DNA from 2 places in the Flexivirga lutea genome. Region 1 is predicted to be linked to the other one. Evidence: riboswitches for the same ligand, from Rfam matches in the RefSeq annotation. Region 1 holds a riboswitch; the other holds the start of a gene.

The links. Region 1 has a riboswitch for S-adenosylmethionine ahead of ACYVBN_RS03450 (aminotransferase class V-fold PLP-dependent enzyme). Riboswitches for the same ligand answer to the same signal wherever they lie in the genome.
Region 2: it holds a riboswitch for S-adenosylmethionine, as region 1 does, so the genes downstream of both, ACYVBN_RS00370 (MetQ/NlpA family ABC transporter substrate-binding protein) here and ACYVBN_RS03450 (aminotransferase class V-fold PLP-dependent enzyme) in region 1, are expected to answer to the same signal.

Annotation. Positions count from the first base shown of each region.
Region 1 is NZ_BAAGZB010000001.1:710,747-717,508, reverse strand. It holds gene kdpA (potassium-transporting ATPase subunit KdpA) at 1-1,031, shown strand, start outside; gene ACYVBN_RS03455 (FtsK/SpoIIIE family DNA translocase) at 1,544-4,084, opposite strand; SAM riboswitch class IV at 4,413-4,525, shown strand; gene ACYVBN_RS03450 (aminotransferase class V-fold PLP-dependent enzyme) at 4,571-5,941, shown strand; gene ACYVBN_RS03445 (endonuclease/exonuclease/phosphatase family protein) at 5,919-6,762, opposite strand, start outside.
Region 2 is NZ_BAAGZB010000001.1:70,019-76,780, reverse strand. It holds gene ACYVBN_RS00405 (NADH-quinone oxidoreductase subunit C) at 1-241, opposite strand, end outside; gene ACYVBN_RS00400 (NADH-quinone oxidoreductase subunit B) at 238-831, opposite strand; gene ACYVBN_RS00395 (NADH-quinone oxidoreductase subunit A) at 828-1,193, opposite strand; gene ACYVBN_RS00390 (NUDIX hydrolase) at 1,215-1,682, opposite strand; gene ACYVBN_RS00385 (TetR/AcrR family transcriptional regulator) at 1,692-2,330, opposite strand; gene ACYVBN_RS00380 (ABC transporter ATP-binding protein) at 2,344-3,297, shown strand; gene ACYVBN_RS00375 (ABC transporter permease) at 3,294-4,115, shown strand; SAM riboswitch class IV at 4,237-4,365, shown strand; gene ACYVBN_RS00370 (MetQ/NlpA family ABC transporter substrate-binding protein) at 4,466-5,440, shown strand; gene ACYVBN_RS00365 (methionine ABC transporter ATP-binding protein) at 5,437-6,507, shown strand; gene ACYVBN_RS00360 (methionine ABC transporter permease) at 6,567-6,762, shown strand, end outside.

The sequences.
Region 1 (6,762 bases):
ATCTGGTCGAGATCTTCCTCATCCTGCTCATCCCGTTCTCACTGCCGCGCACCTACGGCCGACTGATCGGTGACCAGCGCCAGGGGTATGCCGTCCTCGGCTTCATGGCGTTCCTCTGGGCGGCGATGCTGACCGTGATCACCTGGGCCGAGCAGAGCGCGGCGACCGCACCGACCGGAGCGATGGAGGGCAAGGAAGTCCGCTTCGGGGTCTGGGGATCGGCACTGTTCGCCAACTCCACCACCGCCACGTCCACCGGGGCGGTCGACTCGTGGCACGAGTCCTTCAGTCCCGTCGGCGGCGGTGGTGCGCTCACCAACATGCTGCTGGGCGAGATCGGCCCCGGAGGCGTCGGCTCCGGACTGTATGGCGCATTGGTCGTCGCGATCCTCGCGGTCTTCATCGCCGGCCTGATGGTCGGACGCACACCCGAGATCCTCGGAAAGGCGGTGGGCCGCAAGGAGATCACCTACGCCGCCCTCTACTCCGTCACCACTCCCGCGCTCGTCCTGCTGGGCACCGGAGCGGCCCTGCTGGTGCCGAGGGCACAGCACGCGGTCCTGGCGACCGGACCGCACGGCCTCACCGAGCTGCTCTACGCCTACGCGTCGGCAGCCGGACCCGACCCGGCCGCGTTACCTGCTGACCGATCCCGGCCAGGGTTACCGCTTCACCGGCTGACCGGCTTGCGCCGCATCGCGTGCACGATGAGCAGCACCAGTGCGGCGATCCAGCCGAACAACACGCCCCACAGGACGCCGACGTTGAGATCGGTCTGCCACACGGCCTCGGATGAGGAACCCTGCCGGGCGATCGCGCCGGCCACCGGACGGGCAACGCCGCCGGCGATCACCGTCGTCATCCAGGCCGCGAGGAACAGCGCGAATCCCCCGTTGCCGGCCCGCGTCGACATCGCCGCCGCCATCATCAGCAGCACGGTGATGACCAACACGATCAGCACCCCGACGACGAACGCGGTGGACAGATCGCTGCCGCCGCCGGACGGCCACGGCAGCAGATCCATCCGGTAGGTCACGAACCCCGGCAGCTTGCGACTGTCGATGCTGGAGTGGTTTCGCAGGATCTGGTAGGCGCCGAACGACGTCGCCACCGCGATGAGCGTCGCCACCACCGCGCCGACGATGGCGGCCGGGAAACCGCCGGATCCACGGTCCGCCGGCAGCATCGGTGCGCCGTATGCCGGCGGTCGTTGCTGCGCCGGCGCCGGCCGATAGCCGCCGGACGGCGGGGCGTAACCACCGCCCGCGGGCGGATAACTCCCGGAGGCACGCGCGTCACGTGCCGCCGGTGGGGCGTCGAAGACCGCCGTGTCGTCGCTACGGCCCGCGTCCCGGGGCGGCCCGATCGATCCGGCCGCCGGTGGACGGTAGGGGTCCTCGCGGCGGATCTCCTGGGTGCGGTCGTCCACGTCATGGGGACGACGGTTGCTGTCTCTGGTGTCGTCGTGGTCGCTCGAGTGGTCGCTCACTTCGCCCTCCGCGGGTTCGGGGTCATCCGGCTGGCGTGGGAACCGCGCCCGTGATCAGTCGCGCCGATCCGTCAACTGCCACGCGTCCTCGCTCTCCCCGGAGTCCCCGGAGACGCCGTCGGCCGCCGCGTCGTACGGCTGCTCGGCCGCGGGCGGGTCCTCACCGCGCAACAGCGCCAGCGTCGTCGGCAGGTCGTCCGGCTTGACCAGCACGTCACGGGCCTTGGAACCCTCCGAGGGACCCACGATGCCGCGGCTCTCCATCAGGTCCATCAACCGGCCCGCCTTGGCGAAGCCGACGCGCAGCTTGCGCTGCAGCATCGAGGTCGAACCGAACTGGCTGTTGACCACCAGCTCGGCCGCCTGCAGCAGCAGGTCGAGGTCGTCGCCGATGTCCTCGTCGATCTCCTTCTTCGGTGCCGTCACCTGCACGTCGTCGCGGTAAACCGGCTTCAGCTGCTGCTTGACGTGCGAAACCACTTCCTGCACTTCGGTTTCGGTGACCCAGGCACCCTGCACGCGCATCGGCTTGGAGGCACCCATGGGCAGGAAGAGCGCGTCGCCCTGGCCGATGAGCTTCTCGGCGCCGGGCTGGTCCAGCACGACGCGGGAGTCGGCCAGCGAGGAGGTCGCGAACGCCATACGCGACGGCACGTTGGCCTTGATCAGACCAGTGACGACGTCGACCGAGGGGCGCTGCGTGGCCAGCACCAGGTGGATGCCGGCGGCACGTGCGAGCTGGGTGATGCGCACGATCGACTCCTCGACGTCGCGCGGCGCCACCATCATCAGGTCGGCGAGCTCGTCGACGATCACCAGCAGGTAGGGGTAGGTCTGCATGACGCGTTCCGAACCCGGCGGCGGCGACACCTTCCCGGCCCGGACGGCCTTGTTGAAGTCGTCGATGTGCTTGAAGCCGAAGGCGGCCAGGTCGTCATACCGGGTGTCCATCTCGCGGACGACCCACTGCAGTGCCTCGGCGGCCTTCTTCGGGTTGGTGATGATCGGGGTGATCAGGTGCGGGATGCCTTCGTATGCCGTGAGTTCGACCCGCTTGGGGTCGACCAGCACCATGCGGACCTCGTCCGGGGTGGACCGCATCATGATCGAGGTGATCATCGAGTTGACGAACGAGGACTTGCCGGCGCCGGTCGCACCCGCGACGAGCAGGTGCGGCATCTTCGCCAGGTTGGCGATGACGTAGCCGCCCTCGACGTCCTTGCCGACGCCCATCACCATCGGGTGGTCGTTGCCGCGGGCCGCACCGCTGCGCAGCACGTCACCGAGGCTGACCTTCTCGCGGTCGGTGTTGGGGATCTCGATGCCGATCGCGGACTTGCCGGGGATCGGCGAGAGGATCCGCACGTCCGCGGAGGCCACGGCATACGCGATGTTCTTGGACAGTGCGGTGACCCGCTCCACCTTGGTGCCCTGGCCGAGCTCCACCTCGTAGCGCGTGACCGTCGGCCCTCGGCTGAAGCCGGTGACCTGGGCGTCGACGTCGAAGGAGTTCATCGTGTCGGTCAGCGCTTCGACCACTCGGTCGTTGGCGGCCGACCGCGCCTTGGGTGGGGTGCCGGGCTTGAGCAGGTCGTTCGCGGGCAGCGTGTAGGTGACGTCCCCGGCCAGCTGGAGCTGCTCGACCCGCTGGGGCAGCGGCGTGGTGGGCGGCGCCTGCAGCGGCGGGCTCATCGCGATCGACTCCGGCGGCGTGCCGGTGGTGCCGGGCAACGGCATCGCCCGGTCGGTGCCGGCCGGCTTGCCGGCGCCCTTGGCCGGCTGCTTCTCGTCGACGTCGTAGACCTCGTCGCTGCCCGGGTCCTTCTCACCGGGGCGCAGGACGCGGCCGCTCTTGGTCCGCCGCGGCGCGACCGTGGCGGCCTGCTCGAAGGCCTCGTCGCCGTCCAGGCTCGGGTCGTGCTCGCCGTCCGCCGCCACCTTGCGGCGGCGCTTGCGTTTGCCACCGTCGATCTTGTCACCGTGCAGGTCCTGGGCGACCGCGTCGACCGGCTGGTCGTCGTCATACGACCCGCCGTGCTCGAAGAGCCGGGCGCGCAGCGTCGCCAGACGCTCGGGGATCATCGTCACCGGAGTCGCGGTCATCACCAGCACGCTGAACAGCCCGAGGATCAGCAGCAGCGCCATCGCGCCGGCCGTGTGCACGGCGGCCACCAGCGGACTGCTCGCGAGGAAGCCGATGATGCCGCCCGCCCCGCGCAGGGCGTCGGTTTCGCTCGGTTGGGGAATGCCCTTGGCGATGCTGGTGCCGCCACAGACGGCGATGGCGAAGAGCGCGAGACCGACCATCACGCGGTTGGTGGCCTGGTCGCCGCGCGGTGAGCGCATCAGGTGCACGCCGATGAGCACGAGCACGAGCGGCATCACCAGCGCGCCGAGTCCGAACGTCCCGGCGACGATCGCGTGTATGACGTCACCGGCCGCACCGGTCAGCCCCCACCACTCGCGGGCGGCGATGACGACGGCCGCGGCCAGCAGGGCGAAGCCGAGACCGTCGCGCCGCAGTTCCGGCTCGAGGTCACGGGCGGAATGACCGACCCGGCGCGCCGCGCCACCGGCGACGTGGGCGACGCCCATCCAGGTCCCGCGGGCGGCGCGCAACGGCAGCGGCAGCCCGCCGCCGGACGGCTTCCCCCCGGCCCGCGCCTTCGCACCGGTGGCCTTCTTGGCCGGCGGGCGCGTCGAAGTGCGGCCCGACGCGGGGCGCGACCGGGCGCCGGATCCGGATTTGCTCCGGGTCGCGCGCGCGGTCGTGGTCGACGAGGACGGACGGGTAGCCACGAAAACACCGTACGCGACAGCCCCATGAGCCCCATGCGAAACACGCCGCGCACGAGGCAGCGGCGTTCCCACTCCTCGGACGGCGTTGGCGCGTTCGTCGGCCGTCCGGCTAGATTGGCCCGCAGGTCATGAGTCTCAGCGTCAAGCCCCGGCTTGCTGAGCGGCAACCCTCCACCGCGGTGGGGTGCTCCGGGTGACGACCGGGCCGACGCGACAACGCGCCGGCAAGCGCGGATCGGCTCTGCATTCCCCGTCGATCCCTGATCGGCGAGGAGCAAGCCGTTGAGCATCACCATCGACCCCCAGCAGGACACCACACCGCGCCGGCTCGGTATACCGCGTGTCTCCTCACCGGAGCCGCGACGCGTCGCGGACGGTCTGCCGAAGACGGTGTCGGCCGACCTGGGCGTGCCCACGATCCACCGGACCGTCACCGACTACGCCAACTTCGACCATGGCGCCACGACGCCGGCCCTGGTCGCCGTGGCCGATGCCGCCCAGCAGGTGCAGCGTCGTTATGGCTCGGTGCACCGGGGCGCCGGGTACGCCAGCCGGGTCACCACCGGCTGGTTCGAGGCCGCCCGCGCCGAGGTCGGCGAGTTCGTGGCGGCGCGGCCCGGCGACGAGGTCGTCTTCACCCGCAACACCACCGATGCGCTGCGGCTGCTCGCGCACTGCCTGCCGGCGGACACCCAGGTGTTCGCGTGGGAGTCGGCCCACCACGCCGCCCTGCTGCCCTGGCCGGCCGACCGCACCACCCGACTGCCGGTCCCGGACAGCGCCGCACACGCGGTGCAGTTGCTGGAGGCGGCCCTGCGGCGATCCGGCGCCCAGCACGCCCTCGTCGTCGTCACCGGCGCCTGCAACGTCACCGGGGAGATCTGGCCGGTGAGCGAACTCGCAGCCGTAGCACGTCGGTTCGGGGCGCGTACGGTGCTGGACGCCGCACAGTACGCACCGCACGTGAGCATCGACCTCACTGCCCTCGACATCGACTGGGTCGCCTTCTCCGGCCACAAGCTCTACGCCCCGTACGGCGCCGGTGTGCTCGCGGGCCGCAGCGACTGGCTGGACGCCGCCGAGCCCTACCTGCCCGCCGGCGGAGCGACGGCGCGGGTGGCGCACGACCACACCCGCTGGCAGACCGGCCCGGCGCGCCACGAGGGCGGCACGCCCAACGCCGTGGGCGCCATCGCGATCGCAGCGTCCTGCGCCACGCTGCGCAGTCACCGGGCCACGGTCGAGGCGCACGAGGCGCACCTCTACGCGCGACTGCACGGCGGGCTGGCCGCGATCGACGGCGTCCGCATCGTGCAGGTGCTCGGCGACCGGCCCAATGTGGGCGTGGTCACCTTCACGATCGACGGCTACGACCCGTCGCTGGTCTCGCAGGTGCTGGCCGACGAGCACGCCATCGCCGTGCGCGACGGCCGGTTCTGCGCCCACCTGCTGTGCGACGCCGTGGTCGGCGCGGACGCGACCGCGGTGCGCGCCAGCCTCGGGCTGGCCACGACCGGCGAACACGTCGACCGGCTCGTCGCCGCCGTGCGCCAGCTGGTCGAGCACGGGCCGTCCCTGTCCTACGTCCACACCGACGAGGGGTGGTCCGCTCCTGCCGACCCGCGGGACGTCAGCGAGCCGCTGCCCTGGTAGCCGGCGTGCTGCGTGGCCGATCCACCCGCAGTCGCGCCCAGTAGCCCAGGTGGTCGGTGCCGGCGATGGTCACCGTGCCGTCGGAGACCACCCCGAAACCGCGCGTGAGCACGTGGTCCAGCTGGATGAACGGCGGCACCCGTCTGTTGTGCGGCCAGGTCCGCCGCCATCCGGACCCGGTGGCCCGGCTGCTGTCGGTGAGGCCGTCGGCCAGCTCGCGGAACGCCGGCATCGCGGACGAGGCGTTGAAGTCCCCGGCCAGCACGAGCGGCTGATCGTCGGGCAGCGCGTTGCGCCATACGGACAGGGCGCGGAGCGCCGCGTGCCAGTCGTCGACGATGTCCGGCAGCGGGGCCGGCGTGTGCACCGCCCGGAGTCGGAAGTCGCCGGCCGCCGTCGTCACCCGCACGTCGGGGCTGCTGGGGAACCGGCCGCCCGGATGTTCGGCGACGGGCGCGAGCCGGTGGACGCTGCGCACCACGGTCCCCCGGATGCCCGGCGCGGCCCGACCCGCCTGGTGCGGCAAGACATCGTCGAGCCCGTGGCGCCGCAGCGCCGCGAGTTCCGGTGCCGTGCACTCCTCCAGCACCAGCGTGTCGACGTGCTGGTTGCGTGCCGCTGCCACGACCTGTGCCGGGTCGCCGTGGCCGAATTCGAGGTTGATGGTCATGACGACCTCGTCGTGTGCACTCGCCGCCACCGTGTCGCTGCGCAGCGAGAGCAGCCCGAGGCCGACAGGAGGTATGGCGACCAGCAGCGCCACGAGGGCCAGCCAGCGGTGCCGCAGAGCCGTCGTCAGGACGAACAGGACGACCGCGGCC
Region 2 (6,762 bases), 640 kb from region 1:
TGGGGAGCGTTGCGCCGTCGGCGACGCGGGTCTGCACGAAGATCTCGCGCAAGGCACCGGGAGTCATGTCGTAGAGATGCACCACGACGTCGAAGCCGGGCCGCTCGTCGGCGTCGGTCTGGTCGACGGCGGTGAGGAAGTCGAAGAAGTCGAAGCCCTCGCCGCGCACGCGCTCGAGGGTCTGTCGCCACTCCCCCGGCTCGCAGCAAACCGTGGGGATCTCGTGGGTCTGGTCGGTCACGCGTCCTTCTCCTGCGAGGGAGGAGCGACGAGCGGACGGCTCACTTCGGCCGCGGACGCCTTGCGGCCGGCATACGAGCCGAGCTTGGCGCGCAGGCCCTTGGTGTGCAACCGCTCGTCGGCGATCTGTTGCTGCAGCACCTGTATGCCGTGCAGCAGCGCTTCGGGTCGCGGCGGGCAGCCGGGGACGTAGACGTCGACGGGGATCAGCTGGTCGACGCCCTTGGTGACGCTGTAGGAGTCCCAGTAGGGACCGCCGGAGTTGCTGCAGGCACCGAAGCTGATGACGTATTTGGGTTCGGGCATCTGGTCGTAGAGCCGGCGGACGGCGGGCGCCATCTTGTCGGTCACGGTCCCGGAGACGACCATCAGGTCGGCCTGGCGCGGACCGGGGGCGAACGGGATGACACCCAGCCGGATGAAGTCGTGGCGGGCCATCGACGCAGCGATGAATTCGATGGCGCAGCAGGCCAATCCGAAGTTGAAGACCCACAGCGAGTAACGCCGGCCCCAGTTGAGGACCAGTCGCATCGGTCGAGGCGCGACGGCCTGACCGGCGCCGACACGGGGCATCGGCAGGTCGGTGGTCATCGGTCACTCCAGGTGAGCAGACCCCGGCGGGCGGCGTGCAGCAGGCCGACCAGCACCACCGCGATGAAGATGGCCATCTCGATCAGGCTGGCGATGCCGAGGTCGTGATCACGCAGCACCAGTGCCCACGGGAAGAGGTAGACGGCGTCGACGGCGAAGACGACATACAAGAACGCATAGGTGATGTAGCGGAAGTGTGTCTGCGCCCAGCCGCCGGTCACCGGGTCGACGCCGGACTCGTAGGTCGTCAGCTTCGCCAGGCCGGGCGCGCGGGGCGCGAGGAGGCGCCGGGAGACCATCGCAGCAGCGAAGAGCACTGCTCCGGCGACACCGACGCCGAGCAGCACCAAGTAACCGGTCACTCCCGTGGACACCCGCAGAGCCTAACCAGGGCGTGGCGTCTCGTGCGTGAGGCGCTCCCGGAGTGGACGGTCTGCTGACGGACGCAGATGTCCGCCCCGCAGCGCCGGGAAGACCCGGTGCGCCAACAGCGGCGCGAGATCCTGCGTGGCGTCCGCGGACACGTCCGCCCAGCGCAGCTCGGCGATCTCGGCCGCCGGGGCGCTCACTGGAACGAAGTCGTGCTCATACACCGTCGCGGTGACGGTGTGCCCCGGCTCGTTGGCGGCGTCCGCAGTGAAGGTGCCCAGCAGACGCAGGTCGGTGGCTCGCACCTGTATGTCGAGCTCTTCGGCGACTTCCCGCACGGCCGCATCGATGGGGCGCTCGCGGGGTTCCAGCTTGCCGCCGGGGAACATGAACTTGTCCGTCCCGGACTTCCGGACCGTCAGCACCCGCCCCTGCGGGTCACGAAACACGACGGCGCTGACGACGATCTCCGCGGCTGGCACGGCAGGAGCCTATCGGCGGATACCGTCGAGGATGAGCTCGGTGATCAGGGCGACGGTGTCATCGCGGCTGACGTGCTGTTGGTGCATGAGTTCGTGTGAGCCGTAGAGCAGCCGGCTGATCAGCGTCAGGCGGGCCGCCCGGTGACCGGACCGGAAGGTCCCGGCCCGGAAGGTCCCGGCCCGGTCGCCCCGGTCGAGGATGCCCTCCAGCACCGAGGAGTCACGGCGTTGATGGCCGGCCGGATCGGAGCCGCCGAGTGCGGCACCGGACTCGAGCAGCGCGGCCGCCGCGCGATGATCCGCGCCCGCGACATACGCCACCTGCTCCTGGATGTAGCGCCGCAGCTGCGCCTCCGGGTCTTCCTCCTCGGCCACGGCGGCCGCCACAGCGGCCTGGAATGCCTCGGACTGGGCGGTGAGGTGGTGGCGGACGGCAGTGACGACATCCGGAACGTAGTTGTACAGGGTCGCGCGCGAGATGCCGCTCTCCCGCGCGAGCCGGCTCATCGACACCGCACCGAGGCCGTCGCTGCTGACCAGCTCGGCCGCTATCGCGCCGATCCTCAGCAGTTGCCGTTGCTTGTGGCCGGCGACGGTCGCCGACCAGTCGGCGTCGACCGCGGATGATGCGGCACGGCCCTCGAGCACACGAGGAGTCGGGATGCGTTCCCAGCAACGGCCGTGCGCGATCGACGTACACCGGCTGACCAAACGGTTCGGACCGCTGGCGGCGGTGGACGGGCTGAGCTTCACCGTCCGCCCGGGCCAGGTCACCGGGTTCCTCGGAGCCAACGGCGCCGGCAAGACGACGACGTTGCGCATGCTGCTGGGCCTGATCACCCCGAGCGAGGGCACCGCGATGGTCGGCGGCCGCCGCTATCAGGACCTGGACGCTCCGGCGCGCACCGTCGGAGCGCTGCTGGAGGCCGACGGCTTCCATCCGGCACGCACCGGGCGAGATCACCTGCGCATCTGCGCGATCGCGGCGGGGGGGGTGGACGACCACCGCGTCGACGAGGCGCTGGACCAGGTCGGCCTGGCGACGGCCGGCGGACGGCGGGTTCGCGACTACTCCCTGGGCATGCGCCAACGCCTCGGCGTCGCCTCGGCGATCCTCGCCGACCCGCCGGTCCTGATCTGCGACGAACCGACCAACGGGCTGGACCCGGAAGGCATCCGCTGGTTGCGGGGACTGCTGCAGGACCTCGCGGCGGCCGGGCACACGGTCCTGGTGTCCAGCCACCTGCTGGCCGAGATGCAGCAACTGGTCGACTCGGTCGTCATCATCCATCGCGGCCGACTGGTGCACGAGGGCGACATCCGGCAGGTCGGCAGCGGCGAGGTCCGGGTCTGCAGCGCGGACCCGGCCGGACTGCAGGCCGCCGTGCACCGGGCTGTCGGTGACGACGTCCGGGTCGAGCGGACCGGCGAAGAGACGTTGATCGTGCGCGGGGTCGACGCCACCCGTATCGGGCTGATCGCGCACGACACCGGCATACCGCTGCGGCAGTTGGTTACCGAAGCCAACACGCTGGAACGACTCTTCTTCAGTCGCACCGAACCGGACGGCAGCGCCGCCGTCGAAGACCCCGCACGCGAGGGAGCAACGCGATGAGTGCCGTCGCCGAACGGACCGATGCACCTGCGGAGACCGGATCGGGTATGGCGACAGCGCTGCGCACCGAGCTGCGCAAGCTCGCCACGACCCGCCTGTGGTGGATCCTCGGGATGGGCGCGGTGGCCGTCGCGGTCCTCGTCACGGTGCTGACCGTCGCCGGATCGGAGGCCAGCGAACACCCACCGCTGGACATCTTCACCGGAGCACTCATCGGCGGCGTGCAGACCGCCTACATGATCACCGCGATCGTCGGCATCACCGCGGTCACCGGCGAGTACCGCCACCACACCGCGACCGCGAGCTACCTCGCCATACCGCATCGCGGCCGGTTGATCAGCGCCAAGCTGATCGTCCTGACCGGCTACGGACTGTTCGTCGGCGTCGTGGTGGTCGGCGTCTGCTCGGCCATCGCGGCTCCGTGGCTGTCCGCCCGCGGACTGCTCGGGGGCTCGCTCACCGCGGGCGGCGTGACGCGAGCGGTCGTCGGCGGCACCCTCTCCATCGCCGTGATGACCGCGGTCGGCGTCGCCGTCGGCGCACTGCTGCGCAACCAGATCGCCGCCGTTGCCGCACTGCTGATCTATCTCTTCGCGATCGAACAGACGATCAACAGCATCGCGCTGACCCGGCCGGCATACCCCTTCTTCCCCGGCGGCGCGGTGCAGGCGCTGGCGTTCTCCGGGCGCCGCGCCTTCGGCTCCGCGACCGGCGCCGAACTGCTCAATCCGTGGCTCGCCGCGGTCCTGATCGTCGGTTACGCGGTCGCCATCACCGCCATCGCGGTGCGCACGACGATCCGCCGTGACGTGAGTTAGCCGCTGCGCTCGACTCAGGCGGTCACCACCGTGGTGGCGCGATGGACGTGACGCAGTTCACCTACCAGTAGCACCGCTACACGTTTTGACTTATTCGGTAACTGTTCCTTATGTTTAAGTCAGTCACGAGTCCCAGCGACAAGCCCTGGCTTGCTGGGCGGCAACCCTCACGCACGTGGCGGGGTGCCCCAGGTGAATGACTGGGCCGCAGTGTGTGATCCACCGATCCGCAGTGCGGCAAGCACGGCAGTACCCCGTTGCCCGAGCGCCCGCTGATCGCGTGCGCGCGGGTTCGAGCACGGCCGGGCGCCCTTGCGTCATACGAACGACAGCCGAAGCCTGAGGTCACCATGTCCACCAACACCCCGTCCGACCCGTCTGGCGTCCCTTCCCTGCCGGACCGCCCCTCCCTGCCACCCCGACCGGGCCGGTCGCGGCGTACGTGGCTCACTGCTGCCGTCATCGCCCTGGTGGTCGGCGCCGGCGGCGGGTTCGCTGCCGGCCGCGCGACCGCCGGCGACTCGGCTTCCGGCGGCAAGCTCACCACGGTGAAGATCGGCGTCACGGACGCCGACCAGGACTACTGGCCGGTGCTGAAGAAGCTTGCGCGCGAGCACGGCATCGACCTGCAAACGGTCAACTTCTCCGACTACACGCAGGCGAATCCCGCTGTCGCGCAAGGCCAACTGGACTTGAACCTCTTCCAGCACCTGGTCTTTCTCGCCAGCTACAACAAGCAAGCGCACCAGGACCTGACGCCCGTCGGGTCCACGTATGTCGTGCCGCTCGGTCTCTATTCCAGGAAGCACACCCGGCTCAGCCAAATCCCCCGAGGCGCCGACATCGCCATACCGAACGACCCCACGAACCAGGCCCGCGCACTGCTGGTGCTGCAGAAGGCCGGGTTGGTCCAGCTCAAGGGCGGCGGCACCATCGTGTCGACACCCGCGGACATCGACACGTCCGCATCGAAGGTGAAGGTCACCCCAGTCGACGCCTCACAGACCGTGACGTCGTTGTCCTCGGTGGACGGCGCGGTCGTCAACAACGACTTCGCGTTGGACGGCCACCTGGACCCGAAGAAGGCGCTCTTCTCCGACGACCCGAGGTCGAGCACGTCGGAGCCCTACATCAACGTGATCGTGTCGCGGGCCGCCGACAAGGACAACCCGACGTATGCCGAGATCGTGAAGCTGTATCACGACCCGCGTGTGGAGAAGCTCGTCGTGGCGGAGTCGAAGAACACGAGTGTGCCGGTGCAGAAGCCGGCCGCCGACCTGCGCAAGCTGCTGGCCGGCTACGAGAAGGTCGTGAGCGGGCAATGACCGACGCCGTCACCGAAGCGACTGCGTCCGAGGTGGATTCGGCGGATCCGGTCGTCCGACTCACCGCCGTGTTCAAGATCTTCGGCACCGGCGCCGAGGCTCACCATGCTCTCGACGACGTCAGCCTGGACATCCGCCGCGGTGAGATCTTCGCCGTGATCGGCTACTCCGGCGCCGGCAAGAGCACACTGGTCCGACTGATCAACGGCCTGGAGAAGGCGACGTCGGGCACCGTGACCGTGGACGGGGTCGACATCACCCGGCTGCACGGAAAACCGTTGCGCGCCTTACGTCGTCGCATCGGGATGGTCTTCCAGCAGTTCCACCTGATGCGATCGCGGACCGTCTTCGGCAATGTGGCGTACCCGTTGCAACTGGCCGGGCTGGGGCGTGCCGAGCAGGAACAGCGGGTTGCCGAACTGCTCTCCTTCGTGGGGCTGCTGGACAAGGCCTGGAGCTACCCGGAAGAACTGTCCGGCGGTCAGAAACAGCGCGTCGGTATCGCCCGGGCGTTGGCCTCGGACCCCGACCTGCTGCTCGCCGATGAATCCACCTCGGCGCTGGACCCGGAGACCACCCGTGACGTGTTGGCCCTGCTCCGGCGGGTCAACGAGGAGCTCGGAATCACCATCGTGGTGATCACCCACGAGATGGACGTGGTCCGCGCGATCGCCGATCGCGTCGCCGTGCTCGACTCCGGCCGGGTCGTGGAGACCGGCACCGTGCGCGACGTACTGGGCTCACCGCAGGCGCAGACGACGCAGCGGTTCGTGTCGGCGACGGTCGGGAACCGGCCGGATGCTGCACGGCTGCAACAGCTTCGGGACACGTATGACGACACCTTGGTGACCGTCGCGGTCACCGACGAGCGCGCGTTGGGTGCCGTGCTCAGCACCGCTGCGCGCGAGCACGGTGTCGACTTCGAGATCGTGTACGGCGGGATCACCGACCTCAAGCACGAGTCGCTCGGCTCGTTCACGCTTGCGCTGCGCGGCCCGGATGAGGGCGTACGGGCGACGGTCGAGGCGTTGAGTGCTGCGGGCACGGTGGACGGGGGCGCACGGTGACGACGGACTGGTCGACGCTCTGGCCGACGTTCCAGACCGCGATCTGGCAGACCCTGCTGATGGCGGTCGTGACGATCCTCATCGGCGGCGTCCTCGGGCTGGTGCTCGGCGTGGCGCTGTTCACCACCCGCGGCGGCGGGCTGATGGAGAACCGGGTCATCAACACGGTGCTCAACGTGCTGGTCAACATCGTCCGGCCGATCCCGTTCATCATCTTCGTGACCGCGATCGCGCCGCTCACCCTGCAGGCGATGG